Regions from separate parts of the Undibacterium sp. Ji42W genome, predicted to be linked through region 4. Evidence: predicted binding sites of a transcription regulator. Region 4 holds the regulator's gene; each other region holds the start of a gene.
What was found. The regulator sigma-54, encoded in region 4, starts transcription at its own class of promoters, with help from an activator protein. The targets are predictions, from matches to a motif close to TGGCANGNAANCTGCTTT.
Positions count from the first base shown of each region.

Region 1: prpB (methylisocitrate lyase) is a predicted target of sigma-54. The motif match lies at 2,200-2,217, and genes of this name have one in related genera.
Region 2: ACO0LG_RS24230 (circularly permuted type 2 ATP-grasp protein) is a predicted target of sigma-54. The motif match lies at 1,539-1,556, and genes of this name have one in related genera.
Region 3: glnA (type I glutamate--ammonia ligase) is a predicted target of sigma-54. The motif match lies at 1,901-1,918, and genes of this name have one in related genera.

Region 1 is NZ_JBMPOV010000001.1:658,348-662,694, reverse strand. It holds gene ACO0LG_RS03200 (response regulator transcription factor) at 1-291, opposite strand, end outside; gene prpR (propionate catabolism operon regulatory protein PrpR) at 408-2,039, opposite strand; gene prpB (methylisocitrate lyase) at 2,257-3,147, shown strand; gene prpC (bifunctional 2-methylcitrate synthase/citrate synthase) at 3,234-4,347, shown strand, end outside.
Region 2 is NZ_JBMPOV010000012.1:180,910-185,256, reverse strand. It holds partial or broken gene ACO0LG_RS24240 (IPT/TIG domain-containing protein) at 1-92, opposite strand, end outside; gene ACO0LG_RS24235 (cytochrome-c peroxidase) at 319-1,422, opposite strand; gene ACO0LG_RS24230 (circularly permuted type 2 ATP-grasp protein) at 1,590-3,044, shown strand; gene ACO0LG_RS24225 (alpha-E domain-containing protein) at 3,060-4,010, shown strand; gene ACO0LG_RS24220 (transglutaminase family protein) at 4,020-4,347, shown strand, end outside.
Region 3 is NZ_JBMPOV010000023.1:11,197-15,543, forward strand. It holds gene ACO0LG_RS28905 (DUF4124 domain-containing protein) at 1-198, opposite strand, end outside; gene glnA (type I glutamate--ammonia ligase) at 337-1,752, opposite strand; gene ACO0LG_RS28915 (putative bifunctional diguanylate cyclase/phosphodiesterase) at 2,377-4,179, shown strand; gene ACO0LG_RS28920 (rhodanese-like domain-containing protein) at 4,240-4,347, shown strand, end outside.
Region 4 is NZ_JBMPOV010000012.1:1,064-5,410, forward strand. It holds gene ACO0LG_RS23440 (enoyl-CoA hydratase/isomerase family protein) at 1-364, opposite strand, end outside; gene hpf (ribosome hibernation-promoting factor, HPF/YfiA family) at 1,171-1,518, opposite strand; gene ACO0LG_RS23450 (RNA polymerase factor sigma-54) at 1,626-3,116, opposite strand; gene lptB (LPS export ABC transporter ATP-binding protein) at 3,128-3,883, opposite strand; gene ACO0LG_RS23460 (LptA/OstA family protein) at 3,885-4,347, opposite strand, start outside.

The DNA.
Region 1 (4,347 bases), on a different contig from region 4:
ACCTATGGAAGTGGCCCTGTTTTGCATCGTGTCCTGCACATTCGCTGAAAAAATTGCGATGCGCACTTCAGGATGCTGCTGCAAAATTTGCTCTGCGGCATCAGTGCCCAGCATGCCGGGCATATTGATGTCCATGGTGCAAAAGTCTGGTTTGTTTTCTATAACTGACTTGATGGCTTCTTCGCCACTGCCAACTTCAAAAAATTCCCAGTCCGGATGCACTGCTTTGACGTGCGCACGGATCACCATGCGGGAAACTTTGCTATCGTCAACAATTAGTAGTTTTTTCATAATATTTTTTATGCAAGGTAAGTGCACCCAAAGGTCATGAGTGGCAGCGCAAATTCATTCTACCTTAGAGCGACACAAAATTCGCCCTCCAGATGATCAATTAATGTTTCAAATGATTACGCTTTTTGCTTCAAACGCCGCCACAAAGTCGTCCTGCTGATACCCAGGTAGTCTGCCGCCGCTTCACGGTTGTGATTAAACTTTTCCATGATCCGCGCCAGAGACTCTGGCGCAGCCAGATCGCCAGTGTCAGTTGCCGTGTTTGTCGTGTTTGTGGTGTTTCCTATTCCTGCCGGGTGCCCATGCATAGGCAATTCAGGCAAGATTTTTGCCACAAAACCAGGGCTAAGGGCTTGCAGGGGTTCTGCCACCAGGAACAGGGCCAGGCGTTCCATAAGATTGCGTAATTCTCTTACATTTCCTGGCCAGTCATAGCTCTGCAGCAGTTTGCTGCAACTGGCTATTTCTGCATGCAGATTGGCGTGCGGCCTGACGCCCATCGCAGCCAGTGCATGCTTGAGACACCATTCAGCCAGGGGTAGCAAGTCATCGGGACGCTCTCTCAGCGTTGGTAAATGCAGGCGCAGTACGGCAAGGCGGAAATACAGGTCAGCACGAAACTTTCCTTCTTTTACCCGGCCTTCCAGGTCGCAGTGAGTGGCGCTGATGATGCGTACATCGACGGGTATGGGGCGCATGCTACCTACGCGATTGATCTCACGCTCTTCCAGTACGCGCAACAGACGGGTTTGCAAAGTCAGAGGCATCTCACCGATTTCATCGAGAAAGACAGTTCCTCTGTGGGCTATTTCAAACAAGCCGGCGTGGCCACCTCGTTTTGAGCCTGTAAAGGCGCCTTCTTCATAGCCAAATAATTCAGATTCCAGCAGGCTTTCAGCGATGGCTCCACAATTCACCGCGACGAAGGGTTGGCGGGCTCGTTTGCTTTCCCTGTGCAAGGACTGGGCCGCCAGCTCCTTGCCAGTACCAGTTTCACCTTGTAACAACACCGTTGCCGGGGAGCGGGCGAACAGGGCGATAGATGTGCGGGTTTCTTGCATTGCGGCAGAGTCTCCCCGCAAATCGTTGAGGCTGTGTTTGGCGCGCAGAGATTCAGCGGCTGGGTGATGCCGTCCCCTGGCAGATTCCAGTCGTGTCAGGCGGGCGATTTCCAGCGCATCATCAAAGGCTTGCCGTATCGATGTGGCGGAATACATGAAAATGCCGGTCAAGCCTGCTTCTTCCGCCAGGTCGGTAATCAACCCAGCGCCGACGATGACCTTGATGCCACCAGCCTTGAGTTCACTGATCTGGGCACGGGCATCTTCTTCAGTGACATAGGTGCGCTGTTCCAGCGGGAAGCCAAAAGTGGTCTTGAAATCTGCCAGCTCAGGCATGGTTTCCTGGTAATTGATGAGACCGATGGCGGGTGACACCTTACGCGCCCTGGCCAGCGCCTGCATGACATCAAAGCCGCTTGCCTTGGCGATGACGACTGGGACTGGCAGGCGGTTCTTGAGATACGCCCCATTCGAGCCCGCTGCGATGACGGCATCGCATCGCTCAATTTGCAGGCGTTCTTTAAGATATTGCGCGGCTTCTTCAAAGCCCATATGTATGGGTTCTATGTCGGCGCTGACATCATATTCAACCATGATGTCACGGAACATGTCGAACAGGCGTGATATTGACACGGTCCAGATGACAGGCTTGTCCTGATTGTCGCGTATTGCTGGTGAATGTTTCATTATTGTTTCATTTTTGCCTGAATAATTGTTTCACATTTCAATGTGAAACATGATTATGAAACAAAAATGAAGGTGTGCGCATCCTTTATTTTTCTCTCAAAGCAAATAAGTGTTTGATTTATATGAAGATGATAAAGAAATGCCTTTGTCATATTCACGCTGGCACGCCGATTGCACTATGCATCCTAGAATCTGTTCATTAACCTGAAAGCATACAATGAGTACATACTCCGCAGGTGCCGCCTTCCGTAAGGCGATGCAGGAAGAATCCCCGCTGCAAGTCGTCGGTGCAATCAATGCCAACCATGCCTTGCTGGCAAAACGTGCCGGTTTCAAGGCGATCTACCTTTCTGGCGGCGGCGTTGCTGCTGGTTCCCTGGGCTTGCCTGACCTGGGTATTTCCAATCTCGATGACGTATTGACTGACGTACGCCGTATCACCGATGTCTGCGACCTGCCTTTGCTGGTGGATGTGGATACTGGTTTTGGTTCGTCTGCCTTCAATGTGGCACGTACTGTCAAATCCATGATCAAGTTTGGCGCTGCTGCCATCCATATTGAAGATCAGGTAGGTGCCAAGCGGTGTGGCCATCGTCCTGGCAAGGAAATCGTCAGTAAACAGGAAATGGTAGACCGCGTGAAAGCTGCAGTCGATGCCCGAACTGACGACAACTTCGTCATCATGGCACGTACCGATGCGCTGGCAGTTGAAGGTCTGGAAGCTGCGATAGACCGTGCCCTGGCATGTGTAGAGGCTGGCGCCGACATGATCTTCCCGGAAGCAATCACTGAACTGGCGATGTACAAGCAATTCGCCAATGCCGTCAAAGTACCTATCCTGGCAAATATCACTGAGTTTGGTGCGACACCCCTGTTCTCGGTCGAAGAATTGGCAGCAGTGGATGTGGGTCTGGTGTTGTACCCATTGTCCGCTTTCCGCGCCATGAACAAGGCAGCAGAAAACGTCTATGGTGCGATACGCCGTGACGGCACGCAAAAGAATGTGGTCGATACCATGCAAACCCGTATGGAATTGTATGAGCGCATCAATTACCACGACTTTGAGCAAAAGCTGGATGCGCTGTTCGCGCAGCAAAAATCCAAGTAATAAAAATATATGGCGTTCCCGTTCTTGTGCTGCATCAAGCTGGCAAACGGGAATAGCACTTCTAATGTATCAATGGAGAAATAATCATGACTGAAGCAGTTCCTTTCAAACCCAAGAAATCGGTTGCCCTGTCTGGCGTCACTGCTGGCAATACCGCCCTGTGTACCGTAGGCAAAACCGGTAATGACCTGCATTACCGTGGCTACGATATCCTGGACGTGGCCGACGCCTGCGAGTTTGAAGAAATTGCCCATTTGCTCGTGCATGGCAAATTGCCTACCGTCGCAGAATTGCAAGCCTACAAGACCAAGCTGAATGCTTTGCGTGGCTTGCCGGCAAGTGTCAAGGCAGCGCTGGAATGCTTGCCAGCATCATCCCACCCTATGGACGTTATGCGTACCGGTGTATCGACGCTGGGTTGCGTATTGCCAGAAAAGGATGATCACAATCACCCTGGTGCGCGCGATATCGCCGACCGCCTGATGGCTTCGCTGGGCTCCATGCTGCTGTACTGGTACCACTACAGTCATAATGGCAAACGCATAGAAACTGAAACCGATGATGATTCCATAGGTGGTCATTTCCTGCACCTGTTGCATGGTGAAAAACCAAGCGCATCCTGGGAAAAAGCCATGCATACGTCGTTGATTCTGTATGCAGAGCATGAGTTCAATGCCTCCACCTTTACTGGCCGCGTCATCGCGGGCACAGGCTCTGACATGTATTCCGCCATCACCGGCGCGATTGGTGCCTTGCGCGGTCCTAAGCATGGTGGCGCGAATGAGGTCGCGTTTGAAATCCAGAAGCGTTACGACAATCCTGATGAAGCAGAAGCCGATATCAAGAAGCGTGTAGAAAACAAGGAAGTCGTGATCGGCTTCGGCCACCCTGTTTATACCATCTCTGATCCACGCAACAAGGTCATCAAGGAAGTGTCGCGCAACTTGTCTAAAGAAGCAGGCACCATGAAGATGTTTGATATCGCCGAACGTCTGGAAACCGTGATGTGGGATATCAAGAAAATGTTCCCTAACCTGGACTGGTTCTCTGCCGTGTCCTATCACATGATGGGCGTGCCAACAGCCATGTTCACGCCCTTGTTCGTGATTGCGCGTACCTCAGGCTGGGCGGCACACATCATAGAACAGCGTATCGATAACAAGATCATTCGTCCTAGCGCCAATTATGTGGGTCCTGAAG
Region 2 (4,347 bases), 180 kb from region 4:
GCTGCAAATTGCCGGATGAAAATGCTTTGTGCTTCCAATACAATCGCCAACAAGCGTACAAGGCCATGTTTCAGGCAAAACCGGTGCTGCATTGTCATCCCTTTGCGTTCATCTATTGTCAGCATCGGGCTGATGCACGTAAAAATTACGGACAGGCAATAGTTAATTTATCTTAAAGTCATGTATTCCACACAACTATAATGCAAAGGGAACAAGTTCACTTAATTATTTTTTACTTTTATTTCCTTAAAAATAAAGACACCTGATGAAAAATATGGCAATAATTTGCATATCTTTTGACGATTGCCCGGCTCGAACTTATTTGGATGAGGGGGCAGATAACAGGTGTTTGGGCAACGGTGCACTGGTCAGGGATTTTAAAAATTGAACCAGGTCGGCTTTTTCCAGAGGGGTGAGTATCAGGGGTTTTTGTGATTCGGCGCTGCGGTAATAAATTTCCATTTCAACTGCGGCTTCCAGCGTGGCGACGCTGCCGTCGTGCATATAGGGGGCAGTCAGTGCTACGTTGCGCAGGCTGGGTGTGCGGAATTTGGCGATGTCTGCTGGCTTGAGGGTGACTGCAAAACGGCCAAGCTCGGCGATGTCTTCATCGCTGAGCACTGCCTGGTCCAGGCTGATTTTTTGTTCTTGCGCGCGCACCAGGCGTTGTGTCAGCTCTGGCAGGCGGGCTTCGATCTTTTTAAAGCCCACACCCAGGCCATGGAACTGGTTATCGGTGAACAAGGCGTGTGTCTTTTCTATCTTGTGACAGTTGATGCATTGCGCACTGCCGATGAAAAGTTGCAGGCCACGTTGCGCTGCGGGACTGATGCTGGCTTTATCTTGTTGAAAGTAATAGCGGTCAAACGGGCTGTCACCAGCTGCCAGGGTGCGCTCAAAACTGGCTAGCGCGCTGGCGACTTGTTCAGGGTTTATTGAGGCAGGTTTGATGTTATAGGCTTGCTGTATCAGTACGCGGTAAGCAGGATTTTTGTTTAAACCTGCGAGGATGGCTTGCTGGTCTTGCAGCCCATGTTCACGCGGATTTAAAAAGGGGTCCATGGCCTGGGATTCAAGCGTGCTGCGGCGGCCATCCCAAAACTGGCTTTGATTAAAGGCGGCATTGATGAGGCTGGGGGTGTTGCGTGTGCCAATTTGCCCTCTGATACCTTCTGCCAGTTTTTTACCGTCGCTAAAAGCCAGTTGCGGCTGATGACAAGTGGCGCAACTTACGGTGCCGTCGCGGCTCAGGTTTTTATCAAAAAAAATCTGCTGACCCAGCCTGCTTTTGGCAGCATTTGCTGCGTGTGGCATGTCTGGCAAACCCGTCAATGCCTGCTGATTGCTGTCTTCAGAAACAGCCAGGCGGCAAGCGGCTGACAACATCAACAGACATAGTAGTGCTCGCAATTTTTTGGGCATACGACCTGCGCTTTGATAAAAAATGAACATTGTACTATCGTCGGTCAGTCGCTCCTGTTTGCACGATCGACTGATAGCGACAAAAAAACCACGCTTCGGTTAACCACAAGGTGATCTGGCACGTTTCTTGATATGCTGTATTGGAACCGTAACCACGAGACTAGAACATGGCCAAGTTTTTCAATGAAATGCACGCCTATGACGCCAGTGCACCGGGTGCCGCTGCAATTGGTGGCGCGGGCGGAGAATTGACGCGGGAACATTACCGCGAGTTTTGCAACTGGCTGGCGCAACAACCGGCCGAACGATTGAAACGCAAGCGGGCCGAGGCTGACCTGAGTTTTCGCCGGGTGGGCATTACCTTTGCCGTGTATGGTGACGATGCGGGCACTGAGAGGCTGATCCCGTTTGACATCATCCCGCGCATTATCCATGCGGGTGAGTGGGCGCAATTGCAAAAGGGACTGGCGCAGCGGGTGCAGGCGCTGAACATGTTCATTCATGATATTTATCACGCCCAGAATATCATCAAGGCGGGCATCATCCCTGCTGAGCAAATCTATAAAAATGCCCAATATCGCCCTGAAATGCAGGGTATTTCTGTCGCTTCTGACATTTATGCCCATATTGCAGGTGTGGATATTGTGCGGGCTGGCGAGGGTGAATTTTACGTACTGGAAGATAATTTGCGGGTGCCCTCTGGCGTATCTTACATGCTGGAAGACCGCAAGATGATGATGCGGCTTTTTCCTGAGCTGTTTGCGCGTAACAAGATTGCACCGGTTGATCATTATCCTGACATGCTGCTGGATAACCTGCGCTCAGTCGCCCCTATGGGGGTGGATAACCCTACCGTGGTGGTCATGACGCCGGGCATGTATAACTCGGCGTATTTCGAACATGCCTTCCTGGCCCAGCAAATGGGTGTGGAACTGGTCGAAGGCCAGGATTTATTTGTCAATGACAATGCGGTGTTCATGCGCACTACGCGGGGGCCCAAACGGGTGGATGTGATTTACCGCCGTATTGATGATGATTTTCTTGATCCGCTAGCTTTCCGGCCTGACTCTTCTCTGGGTGTGCCGGGCTTGTTGTCGGTGTATCGCGCAGGCCGCGTGACGCTGGCGAATGCGATAGGCACCGGTGTTGCGGATGATAAATCGATCTACCCATTCGTGCCGGACATGATCAGGTTTTATCTGACTGAAGAACCGATCTTGAATAACGTGCCGACTTACCAGTGCCGCAAAGCCGAAGACCTGTCTTATACGCTGGCGAATCTGGGGGAACTGGTGGTCAAGGAAGTGCATGGTGCTGGTGGTTACGGCATGCTGGTGGGTCCGGCTTCGACCAAGGCGCAGATAGAAGATTTTCGTCAGCGTTTGCTGGCCAAGCCGGATGGTTATATCGCCCAGCCTACCCTGGCATTGTCGGCCTGCCCTACCTTTGTTGAAAGCGGCATTGCGCCACGCCATATCGATTTGCGGCCCTTTGTGTTGTCTGGCAAGACCATCTCGATGGTGCCAGGCGGCCTGACGCGGGTGGCCTTGGAAGAGGGTTCGCTGGTCGTCAACTCATCGCAAGGCGGTGGGACAAAAGATACCTGGATCCTTGAAAATTAAGTCAGGAGAAATTACATGCTGAGTCGTACCGCTGATCATTTGTTCTGGATGGCGCGCTATACCGAGCGTGCTGAAAATACTGCCCGTATGCTGGATGTGAATATCCAGACGTCGATGTTGCCGCAATCTGCCGAAGATGCTGAACGTGGCTGGCGTGCCATGCTCGGCATCTCTGAATTGCAGTCTGCCTTTGACCATCAATATGGTTTGCTGACGAAGAAGGATGTGCTCGACTTCATGGTGCGAGACCCGATGAATCCGTCCTCCATCGCCTCCTGTCTGAAAGAAGCGCGTGAAAATGCCAGGGCTGTACGCGGTACGCTGACGACTGAGGTGTGGGAAACGCAGAATGCCACCTGGCTGGATATGCAGGACAACTTGTCGCATACGATACTGGAAAACGACCCCAGCCAGTTTTTTGAATGGGTCAAGTACCGTTCGCATTTGTCGCGTGGCGTGACGCTGGGCACGATGCTCAAGGATGAGGCGGTGCATTTTATTCGCCTGGGTACCTTCATAGAGCGCGCGGATAATACGGCGCGGATACTGGATGTGAAATTCCACGGTGCCAAAGAAAGCGGGCGCGGCAATGACAGCCTGCAAAGGGATTTTTATTACTGGGCAGCGCTACTGCGCTCAGTATCCGGCTTTGAGATTTACCGCAAAGTCTACCGCGATGTCATCACGCCAGAGCGGGTGGCAGAGTTGCTGATGCTGCGTGGTGATATGCCACGCTCGTTGCTGGCCTGCATGGATGAAGTAGTCGGCAACCTGAAGGAGGTGCGCAATGACGTCTCAGCCGATACCGAGCGTTTTGCTGGTAAGCTGCATGCAGAATTGCAATTTGCCCGTATCGAAGAGATATTGGCAGAAGGCTTGCATGACAACCTGACCCGCTTTTTGGAAAATATTTTCGAACTGGGTAACCGCGTCAGCCGCGACTTCCTGGTCCCGCTGGCGGCATGAGAAAACATTATGCAACTTTTTATCCGTCACCAAACTATTTACCAGTATTCAGCGCCGCTGACATACACGATACAGCAGTTGCGCCTGACACCGCGTGCAGAGCAGCATCAGCACGCCATTTCATGGCAGATCAAGACGCCTGGGCAACGCCACGCCTATATCGACGCCTATGGCAACCCTTCGCATACGCTGACCATCACTGGCCAGCATCATGAAGTTGCCATTATTGCCGAGGGTCTGGTAGAACTGGCTACGCCTTACCAGGGGAGAATTACTGACCCGGATACCTTTTCACCGCTGGTATTTACGGTACCGACACGTCTGACAGAACCAGTGC
Region 3 (4,347 bases), on a different contig from region 4:
TTTGCCAGCGGCAGGTGGTGTTGGCGCAGGAAGCACTGTAATGCCCTGCAAATCCACTTTCTTGCAACCTTTGACGGCACCAGTGTTCTTGTACTCTTTTTTGCCATTATCATCGACGCATAGATATACCTCGGTCTGTGCATGGGCATACGCCTGCACGCCAATAAAAAGAAGTAATCCTGACAAGAGTCGGTTCATAGGAAAGCAATATTCATGGATAGACTGTAAGTGTATGTCATGCAGCCGTGCAACACAATTACGAACAAATTAGCATTTGTAACAAAAAAAGCGGGGTTACCCCCGCTTTTTTGCTTTTTTATCCTGATTAGAGGGTAATTACAGAGAATAATACATGTCAAATTCAACAGGGTGAGTTGTCATGCGGAAGCGTTGTACTTCTTGCATTTTCAAATCAATGTACGCATCGATCATGCTGTCGCTGAATACGCCGCCGCGTGTCAGGAACTCGCGGTCTTTGTTCAATGCTTCCAGCGCTTCTTCCAAAGATGCGCATACTGTCGGGATCAATGCATCTTCTTCTGGTGGCAAATGGTACAAATCTTTGCTGGCGGCTTCACCAGGATGAATCTTGTTCTGCACACCATCCAGACCGGCCATCATCAGTGCAGAGAAGCACAGATATGGGTTCGCCAATGGATCAGGGAAACGTGTTTCAATACGGCGGCCTTTTGGATTGGCAACGTAAGGAATGCGGATAGAAGCAGAACGGTTACGTGAAGAATAAGCCAGTTTAACCGGCGCTTCATAACCTGGAACCAGACGCTTGTAAGAGTTGGTACCTGGGTTAGTGATCGCATTCAATGCTTTGGCATGCTTGATGATACCGCCGATGTAATACAAGGCGAAATCAGACAAACCAGCATAGCCATCGCCAGCAAACAGGTTTTTGCCATCTTTCCAGATGGATTGATGTACGTGCATGCCAGAACCGTTGTCGCCAACGATAGGTTTAGGCATGAAAGTCGCTGTCTTGCCATAAGTGTGGGCAACATTCCAGACTACGTATTTCAGGTTTTGTGTCCAGTCAGCGCGCTCTACCAGCGTAGAGAACTTGGTACCGATCTCATTTTGACCAGCGCCAGCCACTTCATGGTGATGCACTTCAACCGGGATACCCAGGGATTCCAGAATCAGACACATTTCAGAACGCATGTCCTGAAAGCTATCAACCGGAGGAACCGGGAAGTAACCGCCTTTAACCGTTGGACGATGACCAGTATTGCCACCTTCCAGCTTCTCGCCTGTCGTCCAGGAAGCTTCGTCAGAATCGATCTTGACGAAACAGCCAGACATGTCTACTTTCCAGCGTACGCTGTCAAAAATGAAGAATTCTGGCTCTGGGCCAAAGTAAGCTGTGTCACCAATGCCAGAGGATTTCAAATACGCTTCAGCACGTTTAGCAATAGAGCGTGGGTCACGGTCATAGCCTTTACCATCAGATGGCTCGATCACGTCACATTGCATGAACAATGTGGTTTCTTCAAAGAATGGATCAATGTTGGCAGTAGATGGATCTGGCATCAACAACATGTCGGATGCTTCAATGCCTTTCCAGCCAGCGATGGACGAGCCGTCGAATGCGTGGCCAGATTCGAATTTATCGATGTCGAACTGGGAAACTGGAACAGTTACGTGCTGTTCTTTGCCTCGTGTATCAGCAAAGCGAAAATCAACGAATTTGACTTCGTTATCTTTCGCCATTTTCAAGACTTCTGCGGCTGTCATTGCCATGTGAAACTCCTCTGAGAGCTAAAAATAAATTCGGGAAATTGCCGAGCCCTGCGCCTGCCAGTTAAATGCAATTTTGACCAACAGACAAACCTTGCCTTATTGTTCTTATATCAGCATTTTCGCTTGGCGGCTAAACTCAGTGGGGATAATAGCAGAAACCGTGCCATCATCCAGATCAGTCATATATAAATTTGAAATTTGTTAAATGCTTGTTTTTGTGGCGTTTTCTTGTCGAAAGTAGAAACGACTTATGATTAAGCCCAATCAATAATTGCACCAAAATAATGCGAAACACTTTAACCATCCCTTTTTGGTGCATATTTTGTTGCCAATCATTATTTTGCATATTTTTGGTGCGCGTTTCAGCACTTGTCAAAATACCGATGATTCATTAGTAGCAGTACATCAATTTTAATTAATGATAAATAAGCAAACTTGATCAAAATCAACTTTAGACTGCATAAGTCAATATCAAATTCACGCTCATTTAGACTGTCCTCATCTTTGCCAAGCTCGTCATGCATCGCCCGAGGATCTTGCAAGGAATTAAAACAACCAGAGCTTGCCATTGACTACCCTATATAATAAATTATGCTGCCTCACCCCAGTCCGCGAAAGTCGCTTGTGCTTGCCACCCTGAGCTTTATTCTGGCCATGCTGGCAAGCACTGCCTTCACACTGAAACTGGTCAAGCTGTTACGAGAAGCGCGCGAGCAAAAACAACGCCTCAAAAAAATCATTTGCAGGCAACGCGCGAAACGCAAACTCGTAGAAGAAGACTTGCGCATTGCCGCCATCGCATTCGAAGCCCAGGAAGGCATGGTCATCACTGACGAACATCGTAACATCTTGCGCGTCAATCACGCCTTCACTCTTATTACCGGCTACCACCGCGAAGAAGCTCTGGGCAAACAAACCAGCCTGCTCAAATCCGGCCTGCACGGCGCGGGCTATTATGAAGACATGGGCAGACAGCTTGATACCAACGCCTATTGGCAGGGCGAAATCTGGAACCGCAGAAAAAATGGCGAAGTTTATCCAGAATGGCTGACCATTACCGCAGTCAAAAACCCAAGCGGCAAAGTCATCAACTATGTCGCCACCATGCTCGACATCACCCAAAGAAAAGCTGCCGAAGCAAAGCTGGAACATCTGGCTTATCACGACCCGCTGACTGGCCTCGCAAACCGCAGACTACTCATAGACCGCCTGCAACACAGCCTGCTGGCAAAAAGCCGCAGCAATCTATATGGCGCAATACTGTTTCTTGACCTGGATAATTTCAAAACCATCAATGACAGCAGTGGCCACGGCAAAGGCGATATGCTCTTGCAGGTTGCCGCAAAACGCCTGGCCCACAGCATACGCAAGGGCGACACTTTGGCACGCCATGGCGGCGATGAATTTGTATTGCTGCTTGAGGAACTCAGCGACAACATCCGCGAAACTGCCATAGAAACACAAATGATCGCGACCAAGATTCTCGCAGACCTCGCTGCAGCCTACGATCTTGATCATGCCGAATTCCACAGCAGTGCCAGCATAGGCATCACCCTGTTCGACAAACAAAGCACCTCAGCCGAAGAACTGCTCAAGCAAGTTGAAGTCGCCATGTATGAAGCCAAATCCAGCGGTGGCAATACTTTCCGCTTCTTCGACAAGGACATGCTTGATATCGTCAATACCCGCGCAGCACTGGAAGCCGACATGCGCCTGGGTCTGCAACAGGAACAATTCGTTTTATATTATCAGCCGCAAGTCAGCAGCACCGGGCAAGTGACAGGTGCCGAAGCCCTGGTACGCTGGCAGCATCCGCAAAAAGGCCTGGTGCCACCCTGCAACTTTATTCCGCTGGCAGAAGAATCAGGCCTCATCATCAGTCTGGGTGCATGGATACTAAAAACCGCCTGCGCCACACTCGCCGCATGGCAAAAAACCGCAGGCAAGCAGCACATGACCCTGGCGGTCAATGTCAGCGCACGCCAGTTCAGGCAATGTGATTTTGTTGCGCAAGTGCTCGGCAACATCGCTCACTACAATATCAATGCCAGCAAACTCAAACTAGAACTGACAGAAAGCTTGTTGATCGACAATATAGAAGAAACCATAGACAAGATGAACCAGTTAAAAGCCAAGGGCGTAGGCTTTTCACTGGATGACTTTGGCACCGGCTACTCATCCCTCTCCTATCTCAAACGCCTGCCGCTGGACCAGCTCAAGATAGACCAGTCCTTTGTGCGCGACATCGTCAGCAACAATAATGATGCCGTCATCACCAGGACCATCATCGCCCTAGGCCAAAGCCTGGGTCTCGCTGTGATTGCAGAAGGAGTAGAGACCGCAGCCCAGCGCGACTTCTTGCAGCAGCAAGGCTGCCTTTCCTACCAGGGTTATCTGTACGGAAAACCCAGTGCCGATTTAATATAAACTAGCGGGCACATCAGCACTACCTTTTTTGCAATCGCTATTTTCAATAAAGGAACCATCATGTCCATAGACCAAACCCTGCAAACAGCGCGCCAGCGCGGCCAGGAACAAGCTCTGCCATACGCAGGCGCAGTCAGCCCGCAAGAAGCCTTTGCGCTACTGCAAAAT
Region 4 (4,347 bases):
CGATACCCATGCCGCCCCCCATGACCACGCCATTCATCAGCGCGATATAGGGTTTTGGGTAGAAATGGATTAAATGATTTAAGGCATACTCTTCCGTGAAAAAATCTTCCAGCAGGGCGGAGTCACCTTTGGGTGTGGCCGTGCCGACATCATAGAAAAAACGGATATCACCACCAGCACAAAATGCTTTCTCGCTGCTGCTGTGGATAAACACGGCACGCACGCTCTGATCATCCTGCCAGGCCAGCAAGGTCGTCGTCAGCGCTCTTACCATATCGAGTGACAGCGAGTTCAAAGCTTTGGGTCTGTCTAGGGTGATGTAGCCTATATTGTTCTTGACGGTGGTAAGTACAAATTCGCTCATGGTGGTTGACTATGCAGGGTAGGGGATGAAGCTGCTATTTTAACTTTGTCGGGCCTGGGCGTCACGGGGTGTATATGTTTATGAGGAAATAGCGTAAGGACTGGTTGTGGTTGCCGTTGGGTTTGACTTTGGGGTTTATGTTGTTTTTGATTTTCCGCAGTTCCCATGTGTAGCCGCCATTTGTGCAGTACAGAAAATGGAAAAAGAAGAGCCGCTGTTTGAGGTGTAGCAGGGGTTTCGTGCAGCATGCTGCACGCCTGCGTAACGGCATGCGCTTGCAAGCGCATGTTCCTAAGGGCAAGGCCGCAGGCGAGTTTCGGATCTTCCCATTTTTTGTACTGCACAAATGGGCACCCCGTAGGGGCGGCTACGCCTGGGTCGCCTTTCTTTGAATACTTACTTTGGCGACGCAAAGAAAGTATTTCGGCTGCCGGGCCGAGACCCGGCTTGTATCCACGGAGAGCAAACGTTTTAGTCAAAGTGCCACATGTAAAAAAACGCCACGGCATACGACGAACGCCGCTGGATTCCAGCCAAAAGCATGCTGGAATGACGTTAATACGCGTACAGGATTGTTGCAAGGCATTCACGCTACGAACGCACTAGCCAGGCGGATTTCAGCTAAATCTATGCTGGAGAGCTAGCCAGGTAGAATGACGGTTAATAAGTATGCGGATTTTCTCAGGGTAATTCAGTTACTGATTGATGTAAATTGTTAACCTCAAAACCATGCACCCAACAAAAAGGACGCCTTTAGCGTCCTTGTTTTGGATGTCCACAACCCTGTCAGGGTAAGGACTGGGGTCTTATGAAGCCGATGCCGGATCAGGTATGTGCTTGATGGCGTCGTGCTGATGGTCTTGCATTTTATCTTTGTGCTTGATGACCTGGCGATCAAGTTTATCTACCAGTGCATCGATTGCCGCATACAGATCATGCGCCAGACTTTCAACGTGGATATCTTTACCGCTGATATGCAGATTAATGTCGGCTTTGTGTCGTTTATCCTTTTCCCGGAGCTTGTCCACCGTCAGGATGACGGCGATATCAATGACCTGGTCGAAATGCCGCCTGATACGTTCTAGTTTGGTATGTACATATTCACGAATTGCAGGAGTTACTTCGACGTGATGTCCACTGATGGTGAGATTCATACTGTGCTCCTATAGTGATGTTGCTTGCTGTAATGATACGCTCTCAGCATTTATTTGCCTTGAGCTAAATCATATATAGCAATTCAAACCGTGATTACAAGGACTGCTTACAAAGATTTACGCAAACTGACTGGGGGGATTTTGAGGGCTTCACGGTATTTGGCAACTGTCCGTCGGGCAATTACCATGCCCTGTTCACCCAGCATGTCTGCAATTTTGCTATCAGAGAGTGGGCTTTTCTGGTCTTCTGCTCCTATCAACTGCTTGATGAGTGCACGTATCGCGGTGGAAGATGCTTCACCCCCTGTTTCCGTCGCGACATGGCTGCCGAAAAAGTACTTCAACTCAAACATGCCATGTGGGGTCAACATGTATTTTTGAGTTGTAACACGGGAGATAGTGCTCTCGTGTAATCCTAGTGTATCAGCAATTTCGCGCAAAACAAGGGGTCGCATAGCAACAGCACCGTGCGTGAAAAAATTGCGTTGCCTTTCGACTATGGCTTGTGCAACGCGCAATATAGTCTCAAAACGCTGGCGCATATTCTTGATCAGCCAACGGGCTTCTTGCAATTGTGCGCCCATGCCAGCTTCGCCACGGTTTTGCTTCATGATGTTGGCATACATGCTGCTTACCCGCAGCCTGGGCATGACATCCTGATTCAACATGACTTGCCAGCCGTTAGTAGATTTTCTGACGATCACGTCTGGCACGACATAATCAGATTCATCGGCAGCAAAAGCAATGCCAGGTCTGGGTTTGCACATCCTGATCACAGTTTGTGCATCGCGCAAATCTTCGTCATCACAGTCGAGGATTTTCTTGAGTTTGGTGAAATCTCTTTGTGCAAATAAAGTCAGTTGTGTTTCAACAATTTGCAATGCCAGCCTGCGTGTGACGAAAGCAACTTTTGGTAAGCGCTTGATTTGCAGGGCCAGGCATTCTGACGGGCTGCGCGCACCGACACCTGCCGGGTCAAAGCTTTGCAGCATGTTCAGGGCAAAAGCCAGTTCTTCTGGTTCTACAAACAACTCCAGTGGCAAACTGGCATGTATTTCATCTAATGTTTCGGTCAGGTAACCATTATTGTCGAGCGCATCGATCATCAACTCGACCAGGGCGCGGTCACGCGGTTCACGCAGGTTCAGGCGCATCTGTTCCAGCAAGTGCTCACGCAGGGTGACATGGGCTGCACCCAGCTGCGGGCGGCCATCTTCATCATCGCCAGATTTGCTGCCATGCTGCACATCATCAAAGCCCCAGTCTTCTTCGCTGGAGGTGGTGCTGTCGTTACTGACGACGGTTTCTGCATCAGCCGGGGCTGGGTCGGCAGACCTGTCGCTGTCGTCTCTTGGCACTGGTGCTTCCATGCCCGCATCGGCAGAAGTGCTGCTGGTATTAATGGCACCATCGGCCAGCAGGCGCACGGCGTGATCGAGGGGATCATCGACGCGTTCCAGCATGGGATTATCGGTCAGCAGCGTCTCCAGCTCCTGATGCAATTCCAAAGTGGATAACTGCAATAATCGTATTGATTGCTGCAATTGCGGCGTTAAGGCCAGATGTTGTGAGGTACGTAGTTGCAGGCTTTGTTTCATGATGATTCCCGTCACATCCGGAAGTGTTCTCCGAGATAAACGCGACGTACAGATTCATTTTGTATGATGTCGTCAGGCTTGCCGCTGGCAAGTACCGCTCCTTGATTGATGATGTAGGCATGATCGCAGATGCCCAGGGTTTCGCGCACATTATGATCGGTGATCAGCACACCTATGCCGCGTTCCTTGAGGAAGCGCACGATGCGCTGGATTTCGATGACGGCGATAGGATCAACACCGGCAAAGGGTTCATCCAGCAAGACAAAGCGTGGGTTGGTCGCCAGTGCACGGGCAATTTCGACGCGGCGACGCTCACCACCTGACAGTGACAGCGCCTGGCTTTCGCGTATTTTTTCTATCTGTAAATCTGCCAGCAGGGCATTGAGCCTTTGCTCAATTTTCTTGGCACCGAGATACTTGCCTTCGCTGTCTTTTTGCAATTCGAGTACAGCGCGGATATTGTCTTCTACCGTCAGCTTGCGGAACACTGATGCCTCTTGCGGCAGGTAAGACAGACCCAGTACGGCACGTTCATGGATAGGCAGTTGCGAGATATTCACATCATCAATCGTGATGTCTCCTGCGTCTGAGGGCACCAGGCCAACGATCATGTAAAACGAAGTAGTCTTGCCTGCGCCATTCGGGCCTAGCAAACCGACTACCTCACCGCTTTTCAATAGCAGTGATACATCGCGCACCACCTGGCGCGCACCGTAACGCTTTTGCAAGCCCTTGACAAGCAAGGTGCTGCTTGACTGTGCTGTCATCTTATTTAGCCTGTTTTTCTGGTTTTGGTTGCAAGGTAATGGTGATATTGCCTGAGCCATCCACATGCTGGCCGCTCGTTGAATTCGTGCCAACAAAAACATCATTCTTGCTGTCATAAGACAAGTATTCACCTTCTTGTTCCTGGGTGACGCGCTTGCCTTCGAGATAGCGTACCTTGGCCTTGGAAATGAATTTGACGATTTCTGTACTCTGGTTATATTCAGCGCGGTCTGCTTCGCCATCAACCCACAAGTCAGGGCCACCATCGCGTTTCTGGCGGAAGGTGACTTTGCGGCCACTGCCACCTGTCAGAACAACAAACTGATCGCCATTCGGGGCTTCGGTCACGACAGCACTCTCAGAAGTGACGGTCAGGGTGCCGCGCACCAGGGACACGCCCTTGGATAATCTGCTGACGCTGGCTTTGCCATCACTGATGCCATACCCTGCTTTGATGATGGTT